DNA from 3 places in the Streptomyces sp. NPDC005774 genome. Region 3 is predicted to be linked to each of the others. Evidence: riboswitches for the same ligand, from Rfam matches in the RefSeq annotation. Region 3 holds a riboswitch; each other region holds the start of a gene.

Region 1 (7,576 bases), on a different contig from region 3:
ACGGTGAGGGTGGCGTCGCGGACGACGGGGGCCCGGCGGTCGTAGCCGGCGGTGATGGCGCGCAGTTCAAGCACGGACGTCCTCCAGGGCCTCGACTGGGAGCGGGTGGTGGCAGGCAACCGTCTCCGTCAGGGGTGGGAGGGTCGTGCAGCGGGCGGTGGCGTGGTCGCAGCGGGGGGCGAAGGCGCAGCCTTCGGGGAGGGCGCCCAGTTCGGGGGGCATGCCGGGGATCGGGGTGAAGGCGCGGTCGGGAAGGGCGTTCAGGAGGCCGCGGCTGTAGGGGTGGCGAGGGCCGGGGGCGCCGAAGAAGGTTTCCGCGTCGGTGAGTTCGACGATGCGGCCCGCGTACATGACGGCGACGCGGTCGGCGATGCGTTCGGCGGCGGCCAGGTCGTGGGTGATCATCAGGAGGGCCCGGCCCTCCCCTGTGCCGTCACCGGCGGCGTCGACGTGGCGGCGCAGTTCGTCGACGGTGTGGTCGACCAGGTCGCGGTCGAGGCCGGTGGTGGGTTCGTCGGCGAGCAGCAGGGGGGCGTCGCCGACGAGGGCGAGGGCGGTGGCGGCGCGCTGGGCGAGGCCGCCGGAGAGTTCGTGCGGGTGGCGGTCGAGGTGGTCCGCGGGGAAGGCGGCGCGGGCGGCGGCCTTTTCGGCGGCGGCGCGCAGGGCCGCGCGGCCGCGGACGCCGGTGAGGGCGGCGACCGTCTCCTCGGTCTGCGCGCGGATGGTGCGGACGGGGGTGAGGTGGGCGGCGGGGCTCTGCGGGATGAGGCCGATGCGCCGGCCGCGTACGGTGCGGGCGAGGGTGCGTTCGTCGGCGGCGATCAGGTCGAGGTCGCCGAGCAGGGCGTGGCCGGCGGTCTGCGCGTTGGCGGGGAGCAGGCCGAGCAGGGCGGAGGCCAGGACGGACTTGCCGCAGCCGCTCTCGCCGATCAGGGCGAGGCATTCGCCGGGTACGACGTCGAAGTGCGCGTCGGTGACGGCGGCGACGGGGCCCGAGCCGGGCACCAGGAAGCGCACCGACAGTCCGCGGACCGACAGGACGGGAGGTCGCTCGGTCACAGCATCAGCTCCGATCGGCGGCGGGGGTTGATCCGCTCCCGCCACACTCCGGCGAGTCCGGCGATGGCGAGGGTGGGGATGATCAGGAACAGGCCGGGGAAGAGGGTGGGCCACCACTGCCCGGCGAGCAGTGTGCCGCGGGCGTCCTGGATGAGGGTGCCGAGGCTGGCGGTGTGGGTGGGAAGGCCGAGGCCGAGGAAGGACAGCGCCGATTCGTGCCACATGGCGTGCGGGATCATCAGGACGGCGGCGAGTCCCGCCTGCGGCAGCACGCCGGGCAGCAGGTGGCGCAGGACGACCCGCCACCGGGAGGCGCCGCCGGAGACGGCCGCGTCGATGTACGGGCGGGAGCGCAGCGAGAGGACCTCGGCGCGGACGATGCGGGCGGTGGACAGCCAGTGGGTGGCGGCGACCGAGACCACCACGGGCCAGACGCCCGGCCGGAACATGGCGACGATGAAGATGCCGAGCAGCAGGTGCGGAACGGAGGAGATGGTGTCGACCAGGCGCATGACGAGGCGGTCGACCCAGCCGCCGAGGGCCCCGGCCGCGGCTCCGACGGCGGTGCCGATCACGGTGGCGGTGAGTGCCGCGACGACGCCTACGAGCAGGGAGACCCGCAGGCCGTAGACGCAGCGCAGCAGCAGGTCGCGGCCGACGTCGTCGGTGCCGAAGGGGTGGGACCGGCCGGGCGGAAGGAGTTTCGAGGCGAGGTCGACGGCCTGCTGGTCGAGCTGGACCAGCGGGGGGATGAGCAGGACCGCGAGGGCGGTCACGGCGACCAGTGCGGCGGAGACGCGCAGCCGCAGGGTGTGGGTGGAGCGGCGGGCGGTGCCGCGCGAGCGCCATGCGACGGCCGGGGCCGCGGACCCGGCCGTGCTCGCCTTCTCCAGGGTGGTGTCAGCCATCGGAATCACATCTCACTGAGCTTCACCCTCGGGTCGGTCAGTCCGTACAGGAGGTCCGCCAGGAGGTTCCCGGCGAGGACGGCGGCGGTGGCGAGGGTCGTCAGCGCGGCCAGGAGCGGGAAGTCGACGGCGGTGGCCGCCTCGACGGTGGCGGCCGCGATGCCCGGCCAGCTGAAGACGGTCTCCACCAGCAGGGCGCCGGTGATGAGCTCGGGGACGCGGGAGCCGATGAGGGTGAGGACGGGCAGGAGTCCGGAGCGCAGGGCGTGGCCGAGCAGGACGGTGCGTTCGCCGAGGCCGCGGGCGCGGGCGCCGCGTACGGGGTCCTCCGCGAGGGCGTCGCCGACGCCTTGGCGTACGTAGAGCGTGAACCAGGGGAGCTGGGAGACGGCGAGGACGCCGGCGGGGAGGATCAGATGGCTCGCGACCTGTCCGGCGGTGACGTACTCGCTGCCGGTGTCGGTCAGGCCGCCGGCCGGGAGGACGTCCAGTTGGAGGGCGAACAGCCAGACGGCGAGCAGGGCGATCCAGAAGACCGGCGCGGCCTCCAGGGAGTACGCGAGGGAGGTGACCGTCCGGTCGAGGAGCGAGCCGGGGCGGCGGGCGGCGAGCACGCCGAGCAGGGTGCCGAGCAGGACGGCGACGGCGAAGGCGACGGCGCACAGCAGCGTGGACCACACGATCCGCTCGCCGATCGCGTCGGCGACCGGTTGGCGCAGCACGCTGGACTGGCCGAGGTCGCCGGTGACGGCGGAGGTCAGCCACTCCCACCAGCGGGCGGTGAAGGGCTGGTCCACGCCGAGGTTGTCCCGGAGCCGGTCCAGGGTCTCCTGGTCGGCGCCGAGCGCGGCGGTGCCGGCGTAGGCCTTGACGGGGTCGAACGGGGAGGCGGCGGCGAGGGCGAAGGCGCCGAAGGTGACGACGAGGAGGACGGGCACGGCGAGCAGGGCCCGCCGTGCCACGAGATGTCCCATCGCTCCCCAGGGGAGGGTCTTCACTTCTTGGGCTGCCAGTCCTCGGCGTTCCACCAGGGGCCGCTGGCGAAGCCGTGCTCGTGCGGTTCGACCTGGGTGGTGAGGTCTTCCCAGCGGTCGGCGAGGACGTAGAGGTGGTCGATGTGGGTGAGGAAGGTGTAGCCGGGGTTCTTGACGAGTGCGCGCTGGAGGTCGTCGTAGGCGGCCTTGCGGTCCTCGGGGTCCTGGCTGCGGCGGCCGGTGTCGAGGGCCTTGTCGACGGCGGGGTTGTCGTAGTGGGGCATGTTGTTGAAGCCGTCGCCGGCGAGGGAGGAGTGCAGCAGGGTGTAGAGGCCGAAGTCGGGGTCGCCGGTGCTGCCGAAGCCGGCGAGGACGGCGTCCTTGCCCATCCGGGGTTCGATGACCTCCCAGGTGGCGCCCTCGACCTTGACGTCGATGCCGGCCTTCTTGGCGTCGGAGGCGTAGGCGAGGGCGTGGTCCTGGCGGACCTTGTCGCCGGAGGGGTAGTAGAGGGTGAACGTGGCGCGGGCGCCGTCCTTGGCCCGGATGCCGTCCTTGCCGGACTTCCAGCCGTCGCGGTCGAGGATCTTCTCGGCCTCGGCGAGGTCTTGGGGGCGTTCGACGTCCTTGGTGTACCAGGGGTCGTCGAGGGGCAGCGGCCCGTAGGCGGGGCGGCCGGCGCCGTCGAGGATCTTGTCGACCATGGCCTTGCGGTCCACGGCGAGGTCGAGGGCGCGGCGGATCGCGGTGTCGCCGGTGACCTTGTTCGCGGTGGGGAGGGTGACGGCGCGGAAGTCGTAGGTGGTGGCCTGGTACGTCGTGCGGTCGTCGTCGTTCTTGAAGGTGGCGGCGAGGTTGGGCGGGAGGGTCGCGCCGTCGAGGTCGCCGGAACGCAGCCGGGTGGCGCGGACGTCGTCGTCGGCGATGATCGCCATGGTGAGCTTCTTCACCTTCGGTGCGCCGCCCCAGTAGTCCGGGTTCGCCTTGAAGGTGAGCTTCTCGCCCTTGCTCCAGCCGGTGAGGACGTACGGTCCGGTGCCGATCGGCTCGGTGTTGAAGGCGCCGGTGTTGGGGTCCTGCTTGCCCGCGATATGTTCGGGGACGACGGGCAGCACCGTGCGGGCGGCGAAGGCCGCGTAGGGGTACTTGAGGGTGAAGACGACCTTGTCGTCGCCGTCCGCCCGGACCTCCTTGACGGCGTCGAGTTCGCTCTTGGCGGCGTTGTTGGTCTTGTCGTCGAGGATCGTGCGGTACGTGTAGACGACGTCTTCGGCGGTGAGGGGTTCGCCGTCGCTGAACTCGACGCCCGGGCGCAGGGTGTAGGTGTAGGTGCGGCCGTCGTCGCCGATCTCGGGCAGGGCCTTCGCCAGCGCGGGCTTCAGTTTCAGGTCGGCGTCGCGGGCGAGCAGCCCGTCGAAGACCTTGGAGTTGCCGTCCTTGCCGTAGCCGAGCAGGGGGCTCAGGGTGTCGGGTTCGTTGGGGACCCCGATCACCACGGACTCGGCGGACCCGCCGCCGCCCGTGCCGGCGTCCGAGCCGCCGGTCGGCGCCGAGCAGGCGGCGGCCAGCGAGAACGCGGCGGCCGTGGCCGCCGCGCCGGTGGTACGCCGTATTCGTCGGGTCGTCATCGAATCTCACACCTCTGCTGACTGGAATTCTTTATTGCATATTAATTGCAGCAAGGTTCTGCCCAGGGCCCCGGCCCCCCATGCCGACGCTTCGGCGCGCGGTGGCCGCCCGGGCGGGCGGCGCATGTGTGACCGCCGCCCCACCTGCGCACCCCCGCCGTCGAGGCCGCGGGTGTGCGCCGGGAGACGAGCTGCGGAACGCCGTCCGCGCGCCCCCGGCACCCGCTTGTCACCGGGCCGGGTCCGGGTCTACTGTCGCCACGCCTTGGTGAACGGGAAATCCGGTGCGATACCGGTGCGGCCCTCGCCACTGTGATCGGGAAGTCCGGCTCCGGCCCCTGGTCCTGTCCCCGACAGGACCGACGGGCAGCCACTGGGTCCACCTGGGACCCGGGAAGGCGGAGCTCGGGCGGTGGTACCCGTCAGCCAGGAGACCGGCCAAGGCGCGTCAACCATCCACGAGGTGCTGGAGAGGGTCTGCTGAGCCATGCACATTGCCGAAGGTTTTCTGCCACCGGCGCACGCGGTCGCCTGGGGCGTCGCGGCTACGCCGTTCGTCGTCCACGGAGCCCGGTCGCTCATCCGTGAAGTCAGGGAACATCCCGAGAGCACGCTGCTGCTCGGCGCCTCGGGAGCGTTCACCTTCGTTCTGTCCGCGCTGAAACTGCCCTCGGTGACCGGGAGTTGCTCCCACCCCACCGGCACCGGGCTGGGCGCCATCCTGTTCCGGCCGCCGATCATGGCGGTGCTGGGCACCATCACCCTGCTGTTCCAGGCCCTGTTGCTGGCCCACGGCGGGCTGACCACGCTGGGCGCCAATGTCTTCTCGATGGCGATCGTCGGGCCGTGGGCGGGGTACGGCGTGTACCGGCTGGCGCGGCGGTCCGGGGCACCGCTGATGGCGGCGGTGTTCTGCGGCGCGTTCGTCGCCGACCTGTCCACGTACTGCGTCACCAGTGTGCAGCTGGCGCTCGCCTTCCCCGACCCGGGGAGTGGATTCCCGGGTGCGCTCGGGAAGTTCGGCTCCATCTTCGCCGTCACGCAGATCCCGCTCGCGGTGAGCGAGGGGCTGCTGACCGTCCTGGTGATGCGCCTGCTGGTGCAGTCCAGCAAGAGCGAACTGACCCGTCTCGGCGTGCTGCTGACCGGCAAGCGGACCGCGTCGGCAACGGCGGGGGCGGAAACGACGGGAACGGAGAAGGAGCCGGAGATGAAGCAGACGGCGGGTACGACGGGGACGACCGGTACCGGGACGGTGGCGTGATGACCAGGAACGCGAAGATCAACACCCTGCTGCTGCTCGCCGTGGCCGCGCTCGCGGTGCTGCCGCTGGCGCTCGGGCTCGGGGACCACAAGGAGGAGCCGTTCGCCGGTGCGGACGGCGAGGCGGAGGCCGCCATCACCGAGCTCGAACCGGACTACGAGCCGTGGTTCTCGCCGCTGTACGAACCTCCGTCCGGCGAGATCGAGTCGGGGCTCTTCGCCCTCCAGGCCGCCGTCGGTGCGGGGGTCCTGGCGTACTACTTCGGGGTGCAGCGCGGGCGCCGACAGGGTGAGGAACGGGCACGGCAGCAGGAGCCGGCGCCCGGTACCGGCTCGGACGCCGGCACGGGCCGCCCCGGCGAGGCGGTCTCCCCCGGTCCCCGGGCCTGATCGCGCGTGCTGCCGATCGACGCGGCGGCGCACAGCAGTCGCTGGCGCCGCCGTCATCCCGTGGACAAGGCGGTACTCGGGCTGGGGCTCACCGTGCTGGCGGTCTCGCTACCACCGTGGCCGGGCGCGGCCCTGGTGCTGGTGACCGCGCTCGCGGTGCTGCTGGGCCCGGCGGGGGTGCCGGGCCGGCGGTTGTGGCGTGCCTACCGGGTGCCGCTGGGCTTCTGCGTCACCGGGGCGCTCACGCTGCTGGTGCAGGTGGGCGGGCCGGCCGGGTTCGTGTCCCCGGCCCCCGAAGGGCCGCTGCGCGCGGGCGAGTTGCTGCTGCGTACCTCGGCGGCGTCCCTCGGGGTCCTGCTGTTCGCCTTCACCACGCCGATGTCGGACCTGCTGCCGCGTCTGGTGCGGGCCGGGGTGCCCGCCCCGCTGGTGGACGTGGCCCTGGTGATGTACCGCATGAGTTTCCTGCTGCTCGACTCGGTGCGCCGGATCGGTCAGGCGCAGGCGGCCCGGCTCGGGCACACCACCCGGGCGGCGTCCTGGCGTTCGCTGGGCGGTCTCGGTGCGACGGCGTTCGTCCGGTCCTTCGACCGGGCGGCGCGGCTGCAGGCGGGGCTCGCCGGGCGCGGTTACGACGGCACACTGCGCGTCCTGGTGCCCGAGGCGCGCGTCTCCGTACGGTTCACGGCCGTGAGCCTGCTGCTCCTCGCGGCACTGGCCGCCGTCGCCCTTCTCCTGGAAAGCCGGATGCCATGAGCGCTCCCGCCCCGGTCCCCGCCCTGGTCACCCTGCGGGACGCGTCCTTCGCCTACGAGGACGGCCCGGCCGTGCTCACCGGCCTCGACTTCGAGGTGCGGGAGGGACGCGCGCTCGCACTACTGGGCCGCAACGGCAGTGGCAAGACCACGCTGATGCGGCTGCTGAGCGGTGGACTTCGCCCCAGGAACGGTGAGTTGAGCATCGAGGGAGCACCCGTTCGCTACGACCGCAGAGGGCTGACCCGGCTGCGGACGACGGTGCAGTTGGTGGTGCAGGACCCCGACGACCAGTTGTTCGCGGCCTCGGTGGGCCAGGACGTGTCGTTCGGGCCGCTGAACCTCGGGCTGTCCGACACGGAGGTACGGGCACGGGTGGCGGAGGCGCTGGCCGCGCTCGACATCACCGCGCTCGCCGAACGGCCCACGCATCTACTGTCCTACGGGCAGCGCAAGCGGACCGCGATCGCGGGGGCGGTGGCGATGCGGCCGCGCGTCCTGATCCTGGACGAGCCGACCGCGGGCCTCGACCCGGACGGTCAGGAGCGGCTGCTCGCCACGCTCGCCGGGTTGCGTAAGCGGGGCACCACGGTCGTCAT
Region 2 (7,576 bases), on a different contig from region 3:
GGAGAACGAGAACGCGGCCCCACCGGCGACGGCGACCACCGCCGGCCCGTCCGCGAGCGCAGCCCCCGGGGCCGGGACGGGAAGGGGCGGCGGGGGAGAGGAAACAAGAGCCGCCGCCGCGTCCCACTCCGCACACGACACGTCCCCGGCCCTGTGAGCCAGCGCGACCAACGCCTCCAGGTCACACCCGGCGGCCACCTGCGCGGCCATCGCCGCAACCGCCTCCACCGCGCTGTCCCGCCGCTCGGCGACCGGTACCAGCCCCAGATGCCGCGACGGTGTGCCGACCCGCGGAGCCCGCCGCACCACACCGAGCACCGGCACCCCCGACGACTCCAACGCCTCCCGCAGCAACGCCTCGTGACGGTCCGACGCGACCTTGTTGAGGATCACGCCCTCGATCCGCACCTCCGGGTCCCACGTCACGAACCCGTGCACCAGCGCCGCCACCGACCGGGACTGCGACGACGCGTCCACGACCAGCACCACCGGCGCCCGCAGCAGCTTCGCCACCTGGGCCGTGGACGCCAGCTCCTCCTGCCCCGCGGCCCCGTCGTACAGCCCCATCACGCCTTCGACGACCGCGATGTCGCATCCGCGCGCGCCGTGCAGGAACAGCGGACCGATCAGATCGGGCCCGCACAGGTACGCGTCCAGGTTGCGTCCCACGCGCCCGGTGGCCAGCGAGTGGTATCCGGGGTCGATGTAGTCGGGCCCGACCTTGTGCGGGGACACGGCGAGTCCCCGCGCGGCGAGCGCGGCCATCAGCCCCGTGGCGACGGTGGTCTTGCCACTGCCCGACGAGGGCGCGGCGACGACCAGCCGGGGCACGGACGACGAGGACGTCACCACTCGATGCCCCTCTGCCCCTTCTGCCCGGCGTCCATGGGGTGCTTGACCTTGGACATGTCGGTCACCAGGTCGGCGAAGTCCACCAGCTTCTCCGGCACGTTCCGCCCCGTGATCACAACGTGCTGGGTCCCGGGCCGGTCGCGCAGCACGGACACGACCTCGTCGGTGTCGACCCACCCCCAGTGCATCGGGTAGGCGAACTCGTCCAGCACGTACAGCTTGTACGTCTCGGCGGCCAGGTCGCGCTTGACCTGCTCCCAGCCCTCGCGGGCCTTCTCCTCGTTGTCCATCTGCGCGTCCCGCTGGACCCAGGACCAGCCCTCGCCCATCTTGTGCCATCTGACGCTGCCGCCCTCGCCGGAGGCGTCGAGCACCCGCAGCGCGTTCTCCTCGCCGACCTTCCACTTCGCCGACTTGACGAACTGGAACACCCCGATCGGCCACCCCTGGTTCCAGGCCCGCAGCGCCAGCCCGAACGCTGCGGTCGACTTGCCCTTGCCGACGCCCGTGTGCACGACGACCAGCGGCCGGTTGCGCCGCTGGCGCGTCGTCAGACCGTCCTGCGGTACGACACTCGGCTGTCCCTTCGGCATTACGCCGCCCTCCTTGTTCCGGCACCCTGCACATCCCTGACCAGCCCGGCGATCGAGTCCGCCCGCAACTCGTCCAGCGTCACCGCCGTACCCCCCAGCTCACCCGCGAGCTGCCCCGCCAGACCCAGGCGCACCGGCCCCGCCTCGCAGTCCACGACCACGGAGGCGGTGCCCTCGGCGGCGAACAGCCGCGCCGCCCGCCCCGCGAGGGCGACCGGCTCGGGGCCGCCGGTGGCCCGTCCGTCGGTCACCACGACCACCAGCGCCCGCCGCGAGGGGTCGCGCAACCGCTCCACACGCAGCACGTCGTGCGCCTTGAGCAGCCCTGCCGAGAGCGGCGTACGCCCGCCGGTCGGCAGCGACTCCAGCCGGGCCGCCGCCGCGTCCACGGACGAGGTCGGTGGCAGCGCCACCTCGGCGGCCGTTCCGCGGAAGGTCACCAGCCCCACCTTGTCCCGCCGCTGGTAGGCGTCGAGCAGCAGCGACAGCACGGCACCCTTCACGGCGCTCATCCGCTGCCGCGCGGCCATCGACCCGGAGGCATCGACCACGAACAGTACGAGATTGGATTCGTGGCCCTCCCGCACCGCCTGCCTGAGATCGTCCCGCCGGACCACCAGTCCCGGGCCGCTGCGCCCCCGCACCCGCTGATGCGGCGCCGCGGCCTGTACGGTCGCGGCGAGGTGCAGCTTGGTCAGCGCCCCCTGCGGGCGCCGGGCCGCGGTGGTCCGCCCGCGCTCGGTCCGCGCCCGCGACCGCCGCCCGGCGGCACCCTCACCGATGCCCGGCACACTCAGCGTCTTCGTCCGGAAGGGCTCTGCGGCCCGTACGGCGGACCGCTCCCCGGCACCGGGCCCCGCTTGCGGTTCCCCGCCCTCGCCGTCCTCGGGCCGCGCGGAGGTGTCGTCCCCCTGAGGGCCGTCCTCGGGTGCCGGCTGCCCGCCCGGACCACCGTCCGGCCCCGGGTCGGGATCGTCGTCGCCCTCGTCCTGTTCGCCGAACTCCTCCAGCGTTTCGTCGAGTTTGTCTTCGTCGAGCCCCGGCGCGTCGAACGGGTTGCGCCGCCGCCGGTGAGGGAGGGCCAGCAGCGCGGCCTGCCGTACGTCCTCGGCCAGTACGTCCGTCCGCCCGGCCCAGGCCGCCAGCGCGGTCGCGGTGCGCGCCATCACGATGTCGGCACGCATGCCGTCCACCTCGAAGGAGGCACAGGTCGCCGCGATCTGCCGCAGCGCCCCATCACCCAGTCGCACCGATGACAGCAGCTCCCGCGCCGCCATGATCCGCTGCCGTACGGCAGCCTCCTCCCCGGCCCAGCGCGCGGCGAACTCCTCCGGGGCATCGTCGTAGGCCAGCCTGCGCCGCACGACCTCCACCCGCTGGTCCGGCTCCCGCGAGGCCTTGACCTCCACGGTCAGTCCGAACCGGTCCAGCAACTGGGGTCGCAGCTCGCCCTCTTCGGGATTCATGGTCCCGACGAGCAGGAAGCGCGCCGCGTGCCGTACGGAGACACCCTCGCGCTCGACGTACGAGGCGCCCATGGCGGCGGCGTCCAGCAGCAGGTCGACGAGATGGTCGTTCAGGAGATTGACCTCGTCGACGTACAGGATCCCCCGGTGGGCGCCTGCGAGCAGGCCCGGTTCGAAGGCCTTCACCCCCTCCGCGAGCGCCCGCTCGATATCGAGGGCACCCACCAGCCGGTCCTCGGAGGCACCGACCGGAAGCTCGACGAGTGCCGTGGGGCGCCGCGCCCCGGGGCGGGACTCATGCGGTCCGTCAGGGCACGACGGGTCCGGGACCGCGGGGTCGCAGGAGAACCGGCAGCCGGGTACGACCTCGGTCTCCGGCATCAGCGCGGCCAGCGCCCTGACGGCAGTCGACTTCGCGGTCCCCTTCTCCCCCCGCACGAGAACGCCACCCACCTGTGGTGACACCGCGTTCAGCAGTAGGGCCAACCGCAGGTCGTCCTGGCCGACGACGGCGGTGAAGGGATAGGGCGTACTCACGCGGTGATCACTCCTTCGGATGGTGTCCGACTGTTCGGCCCGGTCATGGGCCGCGGGACCGCCGGGATCGAAATCTGCTCTCCGCCGGCACGGGGGCGGGCCTCCCGGCCGTCCACGACCCCGGCCGCCTGGCCGCCGTGCTCTCGTGGGCCGGCGTTCCCCGCCGCCACCACGATCCGCCGGCGCCCCGCCGAGCCGGCGGCCGACCACGACACGGCGCTCATGCGGGCGCTCCCGGCGGAACGAACGGCAGCCCCGGTGGGGCGCCGGACTCGATGAGCCGCCACAGCGCGTCCGTGTCCGCGTGCTGTTCGATCAGATCGCCGAGCCGGTCGAGCTGTTCCTCGCGCAGCGCGGCGAACGAGGTGTCGGGGGCCGGTACGAAACGGCGTCCCGCGGCGGCGGCCACCTCGCGCAGGAAGGCCCGGCGGAAGCCGTCCGACTCCAGCGAACCGTGCCAGTGCGTGCCCCAGGTCTGCCCGGCCCGACAGCCGTCCAGGCTGCGTCCACCGTCATCGGAGATGAACGCCGCCCCTCCCCGTACGTCGGCGACCCCGTGATGGATCTCGTAGCCCTCGACGGGCTCCCCGAGGGCCTTTCCAACGGGCCGCTCGAGCGTCTTCTCCCGTGCGAACCGCACCCGTACGGGCAGGATCCCGAGCCCGTCGACCCGGCCGGCACGGCTCTCCACGTCGTCCTCGATGCGCTCGCCGAGGATCTGGAAGCCCCCGCAGATCCCGAGCACGGGCCGCCCCTCGGCCGCCCGCCGCTTCAGCGCGTCCGCGAGCCCGCGCTCCCGCAGCCACTGAAGCGCCCGTACGGTGCCGCGCGTGCCCGGCACCACCACGAGGTCGGCGTCGGCCAGTTCCTCGGGCCGGTCCACGAAACGGACCACGACACCCGGTTCCGCGGCCAGCGCGTCCACGTCCGTGAAGTTGGACATCAGCGGCACTGCGCACACGGCGACCCGCAGCACGTCCTCGCCGAGCGGCGCGGCGACCGCGGACTCCCGTACGGCACCCCGCAGGGACACCGCCAGCCCGTCCTCCTCGTCGATGCCGAGCCCGTGCCGGAAGGGCAGTACGCCGTACGTGTGCCGTCCGGTCAGACCGTGCAGCATGTCCAGTCCCGGCTCCAGCAGCGACACATCGCCCCGGAACTTGTTCACCAGGAAACCGGCGACCAGCTCCTGGTCCTCGCGCGACAGCAGCGCGACCGTGCCGAAGAAGGAGGCGAAGACCCCGCCGCGGTCGATGTCGCCGACGACGAGGACGGGGAGCGAGGCGTTCCGGGCGATCCCCATGTTGACGATGTCGGTGCGCCGCAGATTGATCTCGGCCGGACTGCCGGCCCCTTCGCAGATCACCGCGTCGTACGTGGCCCGCAGCTGCGCGAGGGAGTCCAGCACCGTGCCCAGGAGCTGTTGTTGCCGCCCGCCGTGGTAGCCGCGCGCGCTCAGCTCACCGACCGGCCTGCCCAGCAGCACGACCTGGCTGCTCCGCTCCCCGCCCGGCTTGAGCAGTACCGGATTCATCAGCGCGGTCGGCTCGATGCGGCAGGCCTGGGCCTGCATGGCCTGCGCCCGCCCGATCTCGGCGCCCTCCCGCGTGACGAACGAGTTCAGCGACATGTTCTGCGCCTTGAACGGCGCGACCTTGACGCCCTGCCGCGCCAGCCACCGGCAGATCCCGGCGGTCACCACACTCTTGCCGGCGTCCGACGTCGTGCCGGCCACCAGCAGCCCGCCGCCCGTCATACGGTCCGGCATACCGCCCGTCGTACGGTCCGTCATGACGTGCACCCCTTCCCGCGCCCCTTGGGGACGGCCCGCGCAACGGCTCGTACGCCGATGCGCGCGGCGACGCCGACGCCGAGTGCCAGCCGGCCGACGCGCTCCGAGAGCCGTACCGCGCGGTCGATGTCCGCCACGGTCACGGCCCGGCCGCCGCCGTTGAGGACGGGCCGGTGCTCGACCCGCCCGGCGTAGGACAGCGATCCGCCGAGCCGCACACCGAGCGCGCCCGCGAAGGACGCCTCCACGGGCCCGGCGTTGGGACTCGGATGCTTCGCGGCATCCGCGCGCCACGCCAGGACGGCACCCCGCGGATCCGGCCCGGCGACCGCGGCGAGTACGGCGGTCAGCCGCGCCCCGGGCCACCCGGCGACGTCGTCGAGGCGCGCGGAGGCCCAGCCGTACCGCAGATGGCGGGGGGACTTGTGGCCGACCATGGCGTCCAGGGTGTTGACGGCCCGGAACCCGAGCAGCCCCGGCACACCGGCGACGGCACCCCACACCAGGGCGCCCACCACGGCGTCGGAGGTGTTCTCGGCGACGGACTCCACGACCGCGCGGGCGATCCCTTCGGCGTCCAGCGCATGCGGGTCCCGCCCGCACAGGTGCGGCAGCCGCGCCCGCGCCGCCTCGATTCCTTCGGCGGTCCCGGATTCCAGGGCGCGCCCGATGGCGCGGGCCTCCCGGGCCAGCGACGTCCCTCCGACGACGGCCCAGGTGGCCGCGCCGGTCAGGGCGACGGAGGCGGCGGGGGAGGACCGTACGAGGCGGGCGGCCAGGCTGCCCAGAGCGACGGCTCCGCCCACGCAGACGGCGGTGTGCAGCACGCCCCGGCCCCGGTCGTCCTGCCACAGAACCCGTTCCACGGCAGCCGCGGCCCGCCCGAAAGCGGCGACCGGATGCCCTCGGCGGGGATCGCCGAGAAGCAGGTCACCGAGGAGGCCGGCAGCGGCGCCGTACGCGAACTCGCGATCGGCACCCATGGGTTCAGCCGGTGAGGGATCCGGTGGGAGTGGCCGCCCCGAACCGGGGCGGAGCATCGCTGGTCGACCTCAACAGGCAGCCGGGCATGGCGGTATGTCCTCACTCAGGGTGTCCACGCCCTGGTTCGACGAGACCGGCGGTGGGAGTTCCTGGCTCCCGGGGTCGTTCACCCCGGTGACAGTGGCGGGACCGCGCCGGATTCGCACCGGCTTCCTCTCCTGCCGCCGTAATGGCTCCGGCAGTTCACCACGGTCCGGAAGAACCGTCAACTTGCCTTTGACCTGCGAGGCTGAAGTGTGCTGAGACCCACAGAGAGGTTCCGGAGGGTGATCGGAGAGTGAACCGCGGGCAAGGGGTTCCGCGGTGGGACGGGCGGCGCGGAAACGGCCCGGCGGCGGGCGGTCCGGGACCGGCGGGCGGGTGGTCCGGGAACACGAAACGGGCGGTACGGAGGCAACGTGCCCCGCACCGCCCGCCGGGCGGGCGGACGACATGACCCGGACCGGGACGCCGGCCCGGATCCTGCCCCGGAATCAGGCAGCCGTCAGGCCATGAATCAGGCCATGATCATGTAGATCCCGTACGCCACCGCCGCCACGCAGGCCGCGAAGCAGGCGTAGGCGCCGGTGACCGCCAGGGCCGCGGACTCGCCCTGGGCGGCGGCCCGTTCACGGCGGGACAGGCCGGTGATGCCCAGGGTGAACAGGGCCACCAGGGCCACGGTGACCACGAGGCTGACGCCGAAGACGGAACCGAGGGCCGCCCAGTCGATCTTCATGGTGCTCTTCTCCTACGTGTCTTCCTACGTGTCTTCCTGCGTGTCTTCCTGCGGGGTCTGCTGCGTGTCTTCCCGCGGGGTCAGACCGCGGTCCTGGCCGGAGGGACCGCCGGATCGACGGGAGCCGGGATGGTGGCCGAGAGGTCCTCGGCCACGGGGCCCGCCGGAGGGGTGGCCACGGCGGCCATGGCCGCGGTCACGACGCCGCTCTGCTCCTTGTCGGTGTCTTCGGGGCCGGCGGTGTCGTTGACGTTGGTGTGGTCGACGACCTCGCGCCGGGAGATCTTCCAGATCGCCGCGCTGGAGGCGATCAGGAAGACCGCGACGAGAGCGGTGCCCCAGCTGCCGAAGCCGCAGACCCACTCGGCGACCGCCGCGGCCAGGGCCGCCGCCGGCAGCGTCAGGCCCCAGGCGACGAACATCCGGGTGGCCGTCGACCAGCGGACCACGCCGCCCTTGCGGCCCAGGCCCGCACCCATCACGGAACCGGAGACGGAGTGCGTGGTGGACAGGGAGAAACCGAGGTGGGAGGAGGCCAGGATGACCGTCGCGGCGCTGGTCTGGGCGACGAAGC
Region 3 (7,576 bases):
AGGGACTGGGCGTAGGTCGTCCAGCGCACGGTCATCGGTTCGGGGCGGGAGATGTCGCCGGCCAGGACCGGCGGGCGGACGTAGCGGGTGCCGTAGGACTGGACCCAGCCGTGTTGCGTGACGAGGTAGCCGGTGAGCTGCTCGGCGAAGTACTGCACCATGTCATTGCGTTCGGGCTCGCCGTGCACCAGGACGTCCAGGCCGGTCTTCTCCTGGAAGGAGATCACCTCCTGGATCTCGGTTCTGACGCGCTCCTCGTAACCGGTGGTGTCGAGGCGCCCGGCGCGCAGGTCAGCCCGGGCGGTGCGCAGTTCGACGGTCTGGGGGAAGGAACCGATGGTGGTGGTCGGCAGCAGCGGCAGACCCAGGTGGGCGCGCTGGGCGGCGGCACGCTCGGCGTACGGCTGCGAGCGGCGGCCGTCGGCGTCGGTGACGGCCTCGGTGCGGGCGCGGACCGCCGCGTCGCGGGTGATGGGGGAGTTCTCCCGGGACGCCAGGTCGGCCCGGTTGGCGGCGAGTTCCCCGGTGATCGTGTTGGTGCCCTGGGTGAGGCCCTTGGCGAGCGTGACGATCTCGGTGGTCTTCTGCCGGGCGAACGCGAGCCAGCGCAGGATCTGCGGATCGATGTTCCGCTCCAGGGCCGTGTCGAGCGGAACGTGCAGCAGGGAGCAGGAGGCGGACACGTCGACCCGGTCGGCCAGACCTAGCAGGGTGCCGAGCGTGGACAGCGATGTGCCGAGGTCGTTGGCCCAGATGTTGCGGCCGTTGACGACGCCGGCGACCAGCCGCTTGCCGGGCAGTCCGCCGACGGCGGCGAGCGCGTCCAGGTTGGCGGCGGCGGCCTTGGTGAAGTCCAGGGCCAGACCCTCCACCGGAGCCTTGGCCAGGACTGGGAGCGCCTCGCCCAACTGGTCGAAGTAGGAGGCGACGAGCAGCTTCGGCCGGTCGGTGAGGCCGCCGAGGTCACGGTAGGCGCGGGCGGCGGCGTTCAGTTCGGCCGGGGTGCGGTCCTGGACGAGCGCGGGTTCGTCGAGCTGGACCCATTCGGCGCCGGCCGCGCGCAGGTCGGCGAGGACCTCGGCGTACACCGGGAGCAGCCGATCCAGCAGGGCGAGCGGATCGAAGCCGGCGGCCACGCCCGGGGCGGGCTTGGCCAGCAGGAGGTAGGTGACCGGACCGACGAGGACCGGCCGGGCGGTCAGGCCCAGGGCGAGGGCCTCCTTGAGTTCCGCGACCTGCTTGGTGGAGTCGGCGGTGAAGACGGTGTCCGGGCCCAGTTCGGGGACCAGGTAGTGGTAGTTGGTGTCGAACCACTTGGTCATCTCCAGCGGCGCCACGTCCTGGGTGCCGCGCGCCATGGCGAAGTACCCGTCGAGGGCGTCCGCCGCCGCGACGGCGTCCTGGTGGCGGGAGGGGATCGCGCCGACCATGACGGTGGTGTCCAGGACGTGGTCGTAGTACGAGAAGTCGCCGGTCGGAACCTCGCTGATGCCCGCCTCGGCGAGCTGCGTCCAGTTCGTGCGGCGCAGATCGGCGGCGGTGGTGCGGAGGGCGTCCGCGGTGACGCGGCCCTTCCAGTAGCCCTCGATCGCCTTTTTCAGTTCCCGGTTCTGGCCCTGGCGGGGGTAGCCGTACACGGTGGCCCGTGCTGCCGCGGCTGCGGACTTCGCTGTCACGGAGATCTCCTTCGCGAGATGAATCCCTGAGATCCCGGCAACGGGACGAGAAGCGCGAAGGGGCGACGGACCGGACGGAGGCGACCCGGCGTGGCAAGGGACGGTCGTCCGCCTGGTATGTGCGCCGACCCGCCCTCGAGGTCACCGGGATGTCCGCGCACGAGACGTCTCGTGCACGGGCAGTTGGCAGGTTTTCGGACTCGCGGGCACGTCCTCACTCCGTGAGGACACCTACTGGCCGTCGCTTCCCAGGACCGTGTGTCGGACCCAGTGCGTATGACGGCGGTCGTTCCCGCTCACCGCTGCGGGGCAGTCCCGGATTTCCACCGGGTTCCCTCTTGCGACGCTCCCGCCTGGCGGACGGGGCGAACCAGCTGCACCGGACACCCTAGTGGGCGGCGCAAGCCGGTGGACCCCGCGTCCGCGATCCGGATGCTGAACCGAGACACCCGGTACGGGAACATCACGGGGCGGGGAACGCCGCTCCGACGCTCCCGGCCCCTCCCGTGACGCCGCGCGGGTCCCGCGATCTCGCTGCGGACGGTGGGGGAGAGGGCGCCGCGCCAGGAGAAGTCGAGGCGGAGGTGACCGGGGCGGTTGTAGGAGCCGGACTACAGGGCGGTGGGGCCGAGGATCTGGCGCAGGACGGCGTGCAGGACGTGGCTGCCGGAGCGGGTCCGGCGGGCGCCGAGTCGCCACTCGGGGGCGACGGCGGCATGCACCGGGTCACCGGCGGCCGGCTTCCCGGACAGGACGCGGACCTGGTGGACGACCAGGCCCGGCACCGGTCGTTGCACGTCGAGTACCCTGCCTCCACCGACGTCCCGGAGAGAGAACCCTCGTCGCTGCCCTGGCCGTCGAACTCGGCGTAGAACGTGGTGCGGTCCAGCACGACGGTGACGATCTCGCCCTCACGGGCCACCGATGTCGGACCGGAGTGGCCCAGGATCGTCAGAATCTGGGAGCCGGTGGCCAGGGTGTCCCAGGCACGCCAGTCGGTCGGCCGTGCGCGTCCAGAACCGGGCTCAGCGCGGGAAGGTCGTTGCCGCCGGCCTTGCGGGCGCGGGCGTCGGCCCTTGCCCGTTCGCGCTGCTCACGTATGAGGGTCGAGAAGCCCTCGCGGTCGACTTCCACGCCCTGTTCGGCGGCCGTCTCCAGGGTGAGGTCGGTAGTCGCTGTGGTGGACGGTCACTCAGATGCGGTCCGGATCCAGGCCGTACCCGCCGTCGACAGTTCCCAGGCGAGGGGGATCGCCTCATCCTTGAAGTAGTCGCCGAAGGAAAAGTTGCCTTTCATCTGGAAGAAGGATCCGTGCCGGGTGGTGCGGCCGACCTCTTCGATGTCGAGGGTGCGCACGCACTTCTGCACGCTTGTCGCGCGGCCAGGGGCCGGTGCCTCACCGGTCAGCTACGGCTTGAAGGGGACCATGTCCGCGTTGACGAACAGCAGCGTCGGATCGAGGGTCGGCAGCGGGGCGCTGGGGACCACGGTGTGGCCGCGCTCGGCGAAGAAGTCGAGGAAGCGCCGGCGGATCTCGGCGGTACGCAAGGCGGGGCTCCGGAGGCCTACAGGGGAAGTGGGGCGAGGTCTCGGGCGGGGTGGCGTGGGCCGAGGAAGACGACTATGCCCTTGCTGTCGGGGGAGGGGTGAGTGGCCTGTGTCCAGCCTCGGCGGCGATAGAAGGCCATGGCCCGCGCGTTCTGGACGGAGGCCAGCAGCCAGGCACGCCCCTCGGGCGCGTCCTCGGTCACCGCTTCGAGGGGGTCGCCTGCGAGGCCGGTGCCGCGGGCGGCGGGACGGACGGCGAGTTCGCCGATCTCCCGGGCACCGCACAGCCAGTCGGCGGCGTGCTCGGGGCCGATGCAGGCCGTGGCCTGGGGATAGCAGCGGTCGGTTGGGAAGATCGCCGGGGTGGTCCACGCGGTGGCGAAGCCGACGACGTCCCCGTCGTGCACGGCGGCCGCAGCCGTGCACCCGGGACGGCGTACGCCGGCCGGCAGCCGGGACACGAACTCGATTGCCTTCTCCTCGTCCTCGTTCCAGGGCGGAGCGCAGAATGCGGCGACGCACACCGAGCGCAGTGCGTCGGTGTGCGTGAGCAGCCCGGCGTCCCCGTGGACACGGATGTCGATGGACATCAGGCGGCCACCGCTTTCTCTGCTGCGACAGGGTGCAGGGCTGCGTACTCCAGCGGTGCCGACGGGTCGATCGACACGTTCAGGGGCGCAGGTTCGGCCAGATGGTGCACCCCGTACAGCGGAACACCGAGCGCGTACGCGATGCCCTTGGCTCCCGCCAGTCCGACCTGTAGTGCACCGGACAGGCCCGGTCCGGTGGTGACGGCGACGGCTCCAATGTCGGACAGGCGCAGACCGGCATCCGTCAGCGCGCGGTACACAACCGGGCGGAGCACATGGAGGTGGGCACGTGCCGCGATCTCGGGCACAACTCCGCCGAAGCGGGCGTGCTCGTCCATGCTCGATGCCACCGCGTGACCCAGCAGCCGCCTGTCCCGTACGAGGCCCGCGCCGGTCTCGTCGCAGGACGACTCCATGCCCAGCACGATCCCGGAGCCCATCGCCCACCTTACTCGGGCGGGGGTGAGACGGCGGGATTCGGCTGGTCTCTCCCAGGGCCGGTGTAGGTCCTCGGCGAGCGGTCGGGCGAGGCGGAGCTGGGTATGGGCGGCGATGATGAGCCAGGAGGTCCGGCCGGTCTCCAGGGCGGCGACGAAGGAGTACGGCCAGCCCGGCACGAACTGATCCGTCTTGCGGTCTCCGCGCCCGTAGGCGTGGCAGAACAGCCGGTCGTCGCTGGTCAGGGCGTCCGGGCGGAGCCAGTTGCTGAGATCCACCGCCAGCACGATGCGCCCGTCGGTCGTCCTCGGCAGCGGCAGGCCGACCAGCGCGCGACGCAATCGCGTCGGCTCCAGCCAGCCCCGGTCCAGCGCGGGATACAGGGCCCAGTGCCCCCGTCGGTGCTCGACCGCCAGGCAGATCTCGACCAGGGTCTTCACCGGCTCGTCCGCGCACAAGATCGCGTCGGTGAGCTCGAAGAGCGCATCGGCACGGCGGTACGGGCAGTCGTAGAAGTCGGCCCGAAAGCGGGACAACACGCCCAATGCCTCGCCTGCGGGCGCGCCGACGGGGAGACTCATAGGCAGCGGCCGTTCCCTCGTGCTTCGTTACTCGACATCTCGAAGCGTGAAGAACGGCTGCGTCAGGTGCCGCCGGTTCCCGGGGATCTCAGCAGGTCGAGTGACCTGCGACGTTAAACGCCAAGCTCAGGTGCAGGGTCTGCGGTCGGGGAGGCCGCCGGCCGCAGTGCGGCGGGTGGATTCAACGGTGGCCGGTCGGCAGCCAGTGGTCCAGGTAGGTCCGCGGGCCGTCCGGGTCGGCTCCTCGTGCGACGTAGCCCAGGTAGCCGTCGGGGCGGACGAGTCCCTGCGCGGTGCCCGGCCACGGGCTCTGCCCGCCGAGCCGGTGGACGGAGACCAGGGCGATCCGTCCCTCCAGGGCCGAGGAGAGCCGTTCGTCCGGCCAGCGGGGTGGTGGCCCGGACAGCAGCAGGTGCCAGCCCGGTGCCGCCGTGCGTGCCTGCAGCCCGCGGGGCAGGTCGGGCAGCCGGTCGCCGGCTCTCGGCCCGCCCCTGGGCGGTCGTGAGCCGGCCGTGGAGGCGGGGCTGCGCCGGTAGTGGATGCCCAGTTCGGAGACGGTCCGAAAGAGCCGCCCGCGGATCTTGGCCGCGCGTAGCGCCAGCGGGGCCAGACGCGGGGCGATGTGGGTACGGCCGATGCGGAGGAAGGGGTTGCTGCTGGTGGCGATGGTGAAGGCGCGGTCGGTGAAGCGCCGCACGCTGTGGCCGACGGGTGCCCGCTCGGCCTCATACGTTGCCGGCAGTTCCTCGGGTGCCACGCCCCGGCGGACGAGGGCGAGCTTCCAGCCGAGGTTGAGCGCGTCCTGGATGCCGGTGTTCATGCCCTGCCCGCCGGCCGGGCTGTGGATATGGGCCGCATCGCCCGCCAGGAAGCAGGGGCCCAAGCGGTAGCGGGCGGCGCCACGGTTGTGGAGGCGGAAGCACGACGTAGCGCGCCTCCACGGCCCCCTGCGAGCCGTCACCGCGGCGCAGCCGGCAGTCGACGAACGAGTCCGCCGCCTGCAGCCGGACCAGTTCGGTGCCGCGCTCGACCGGCACGTCCCGCGCGGCCAGATACTCGCAGAGGACGCGCTCCGTCTCGGCCTGCGAGAGGAACAACAGGAACGGATACGCCGTGTCGGTCAGCCCGATGTCGAACAGGCGCAGCGCCACCACGCGGCGGGCCAGGTGGAGCCGCAGCCGCATCGCCGGGTTGCCCCGGGCCACCAACTCGTCCGTCACCCCGAAGCCCGCCAGCGCCTCCAGGGTGCGGGGCTGGACGGCAAGCGCCCGCGACTCCCGCACCCGGTCGAGACAACGATCGACGATCCTGAACCGGGCCCCGTACGAGCGCAGCTGCGCGGCGAGGGCCAGACCGGTCGGCCTCGCCCCCACCACCAGCACGTCCAGCGGCGCCGCCATGAATCCACGGTAGGGGAGACGAGACACGCGCGAGATCATTCGGCGCGTACTACGTCGAGCCTGTGCCCCGCTACGAGGAGAAGAGAGACCGAGCGATCGTCGCCGCTGCGGTCAGCGTGAGCGACTGAGCAGGGACAGGACGTGCGCGGCGTCGCGTCCGACGCCGCGCAGTGACAGTGCCCTCGGGTGCTGCACTGTGCGGCAGATCCTCGTGCCCGGGGGTGGGAACCGTCCGGCCGGAACGACTCGTCACTGACCATGACCGCCACTCAGAGCGGCGGGGGGGACACCAGGAGTGAAGCGACAGTGGGGGGTTTCATGAAGCGCGCATCTGCGACAAGAGCGGGCCTGACGGCCGTGGCGGTGGTGGCGATGCTGACGGTCAGCGGCTGCCGGGAGGACTACACGGGCCTCCCCGACCCCGACGCTCCCCCGAGGGAGCAGGCCTCCGGATCCGCGTCGCCGACGCCTTCGGCGGAGCAGAGCGGTCCGCGCACCCTGGTGGACGCCCCCCGAGCGGGCGGCCTGGACAAGCTGACGGGAGAACAAACCCTGACGGACGCCCCGGTCGACCCGGGCGAGATGCGGGACGGCATGACGCTGGTCATCGGCAACTACGGGGACCCGGGCGGACAGGGTGCGCCGGTGCTGTTCGAGGGCGTCGACCACGTGCCCGAGGACACCAACAAGCGCCGTGAGCACCTGTTCCGGGGCATGATCGAGTACATCCAGTGGGACCCCGAGCTGGGGCAGCCCGAGGCGCAGCCGGTGGAGCCCGGACCGCTCGGAGGCTCGGTGGAGTGCCTGCTCGCCTCGCTGAGCGAGGAGGGCAACGTCATCTGCGGGTGGGCCGACGAGGGAACGGCGGCCGTCGCGCTCTTCGAGGACAGCACGCTCGCCGATGCGGGAAAGCTCTTCGTCGAGATGCGGGGGGATCTGGAGGGCTGATCGACCGGCGAGCGAGAACACGGACATAGCCCCGACCGACGGGCAGGACACCCTGCCCGGAGGTCCCGGCGGGCTCCCGGGACCGCTACCGGCAGGCGTGGTGGTGCGGGATCGCCGCTGATCCATGACCCGGCAGCGGGTCGAAACCGAAGGCCGGAGCGCCGGCCGAAAGCCCGCGGGACCGCGCCGGAAGTACCGGCGCTCCACGGCATCGTCGAGGCCCTGACCGAAGCCGGCACCCGCGGGATCCGGCTCGGGGGTGACGTCCCTCGACGCGTCACCTTCCAGTCAGCGCAGGGTCGGTACGGTGCCGCACTCCGCCCATGTGACGTCGACCCCGCGCAGGTCTCCGCCCCACTCCTCGGAGATCTCCGCGAGCCGGGCAGCCTCGGGCG

What was found. Region 3 has a riboswitch for cobalamin ahead of metE (5-methyltetrahydropteroyltriglutamate--homocysteine S-methyltransferase). Riboswitches for the same ligand answer to the same signal wherever they lie in the genome.
Region 1: it holds a riboswitch for cobalamin, as region 3 does, so the genes downstream of both, ACFYQA_RS16690 (energy-coupling factor ABC transporter permease) here and metE (5-methyltetrahydropteroyltriglutamate--homocysteine S-methyltransferase) in region 3, are expected to answer to the same signal.
Region 2: it holds a riboswitch for cobalamin, as region 3 does, so the genes downstream of both, ACFYQA_RS06850 (cobalamin biosynthesis protein) here and metE (5-methyltetrahydropteroyltriglutamate--homocysteine S-methyltransferase) in region 3, are expected to answer to the same signal.

The regions. Positions count from the first base shown of each region.
Region 1 is NZ_JBIAIV010000015.1:147,626-155,201, reverse strand. It holds gene ACFYQA_RS16715 (ABC transporter ATP-binding protein) at 1-74, opposite strand, end outside; gene ACFYQA_RS16710 (ABC transporter ATP-binding protein) at 67-1,059, opposite strand; gene ACFYQA_RS16705 (ABC transporter permease) at 1,056-1,967, opposite strand; gene ACFYQA_RS16700 (ABC transporter permease) at 1,973-2,941, opposite strand; gene ACFYQA_RS16695 (ABC transporter substrate-binding protein) at 2,962-4,569, opposite strand; cobalamin riboswitch at 4,819-5,027, shown strand; gene ACFYQA_RS16690 (energy-coupling factor ABC transporter permease) at 5,057-5,833, shown strand; gene ACFYQA_RS16685 (energy-coupling factor ABC transporter substrate-binding protein) at 5,833-6,222, shown strand; gene cbiQ (cobalt ECF transporter T component CbiQ) at 6,229-6,978, shown strand; gene ACFYQA_RS16675 (energy-coupling factor ABC transporter ATP-binding protein) at 6,975-7,576, shown strand, end outside.
Region 2 is NZ_JBIAIV010000005.1:63,319-70,894, reverse strand. It holds gene ACFYQA_RS06870 (cobyrinate a,c-diamide synthase) at 1-852, opposite strand, end outside; gene cobO (cob(I)yrinic acid a,c-diamide adenosyltransferase) at 846-1,445, opposite strand; gene ACFYQA_RS06860 (putative cobaltochelatase) at 1,445-3,448, opposite strand; gene ACFYQA_RS06855 (cobyric acid synthase) at 3,669-5,204, opposite strand; gene ACFYQA_RS06850 (cobalamin biosynthesis protein) at 5,237-6,223, opposite strand; cobalamin riboswitch at 6,348-6,479, opposite strand; gene ACFYQA_RS06845 (hypothetical protein) at 6,781-7,002, opposite strand; gene ACFYQA_RS06840 (anion permease) at 7,083-7,576, opposite strand, start outside.
Region 3 is NZ_JBIAIV010000086.1:4,432-12,007, reverse strand. It holds gene metE (5-methyltetrahydropteroyltriglutamate--homocysteine S-methyltransferase) at 1-1,676, opposite strand, end outside; cobalamin riboswitch at 1,844-2,066, opposite strand; partial or broken gene ACFYQA_RS37730 (alanine--tRNA ligase-related protein) at 2,186-3,224, opposite strand; gene ACFYQA_RS37725 (GNAT family N-acetyltransferase) at 3,242-3,814, opposite strand; partial or broken gene ACFYQA_RS37720 (tRNA (adenosine(37)-N6)-threonylcarbamoyltransferase complex transferase subunit TsaD) at 3,910-4,254, opposite strand; partial or broken gene ACFYQA_RS37715 (transposase) at 4,375-4,833, opposite strand; gene ACFYQA_RS37710 (FAD-dependent monooxygenase) at 5,015-5,794, opposite strand; partial or broken gene ACFYQA_RS37705 (FAD-dependent monooxygenase) at 5,828-6,233, opposite strand; gene ACFYQA_RS37700 (hypothetical protein) at 6,552-7,181, shown strand; gene ACFYQA_RS37695 (poly(A) polymerase) at 7,470-7,576, opposite strand, start outside.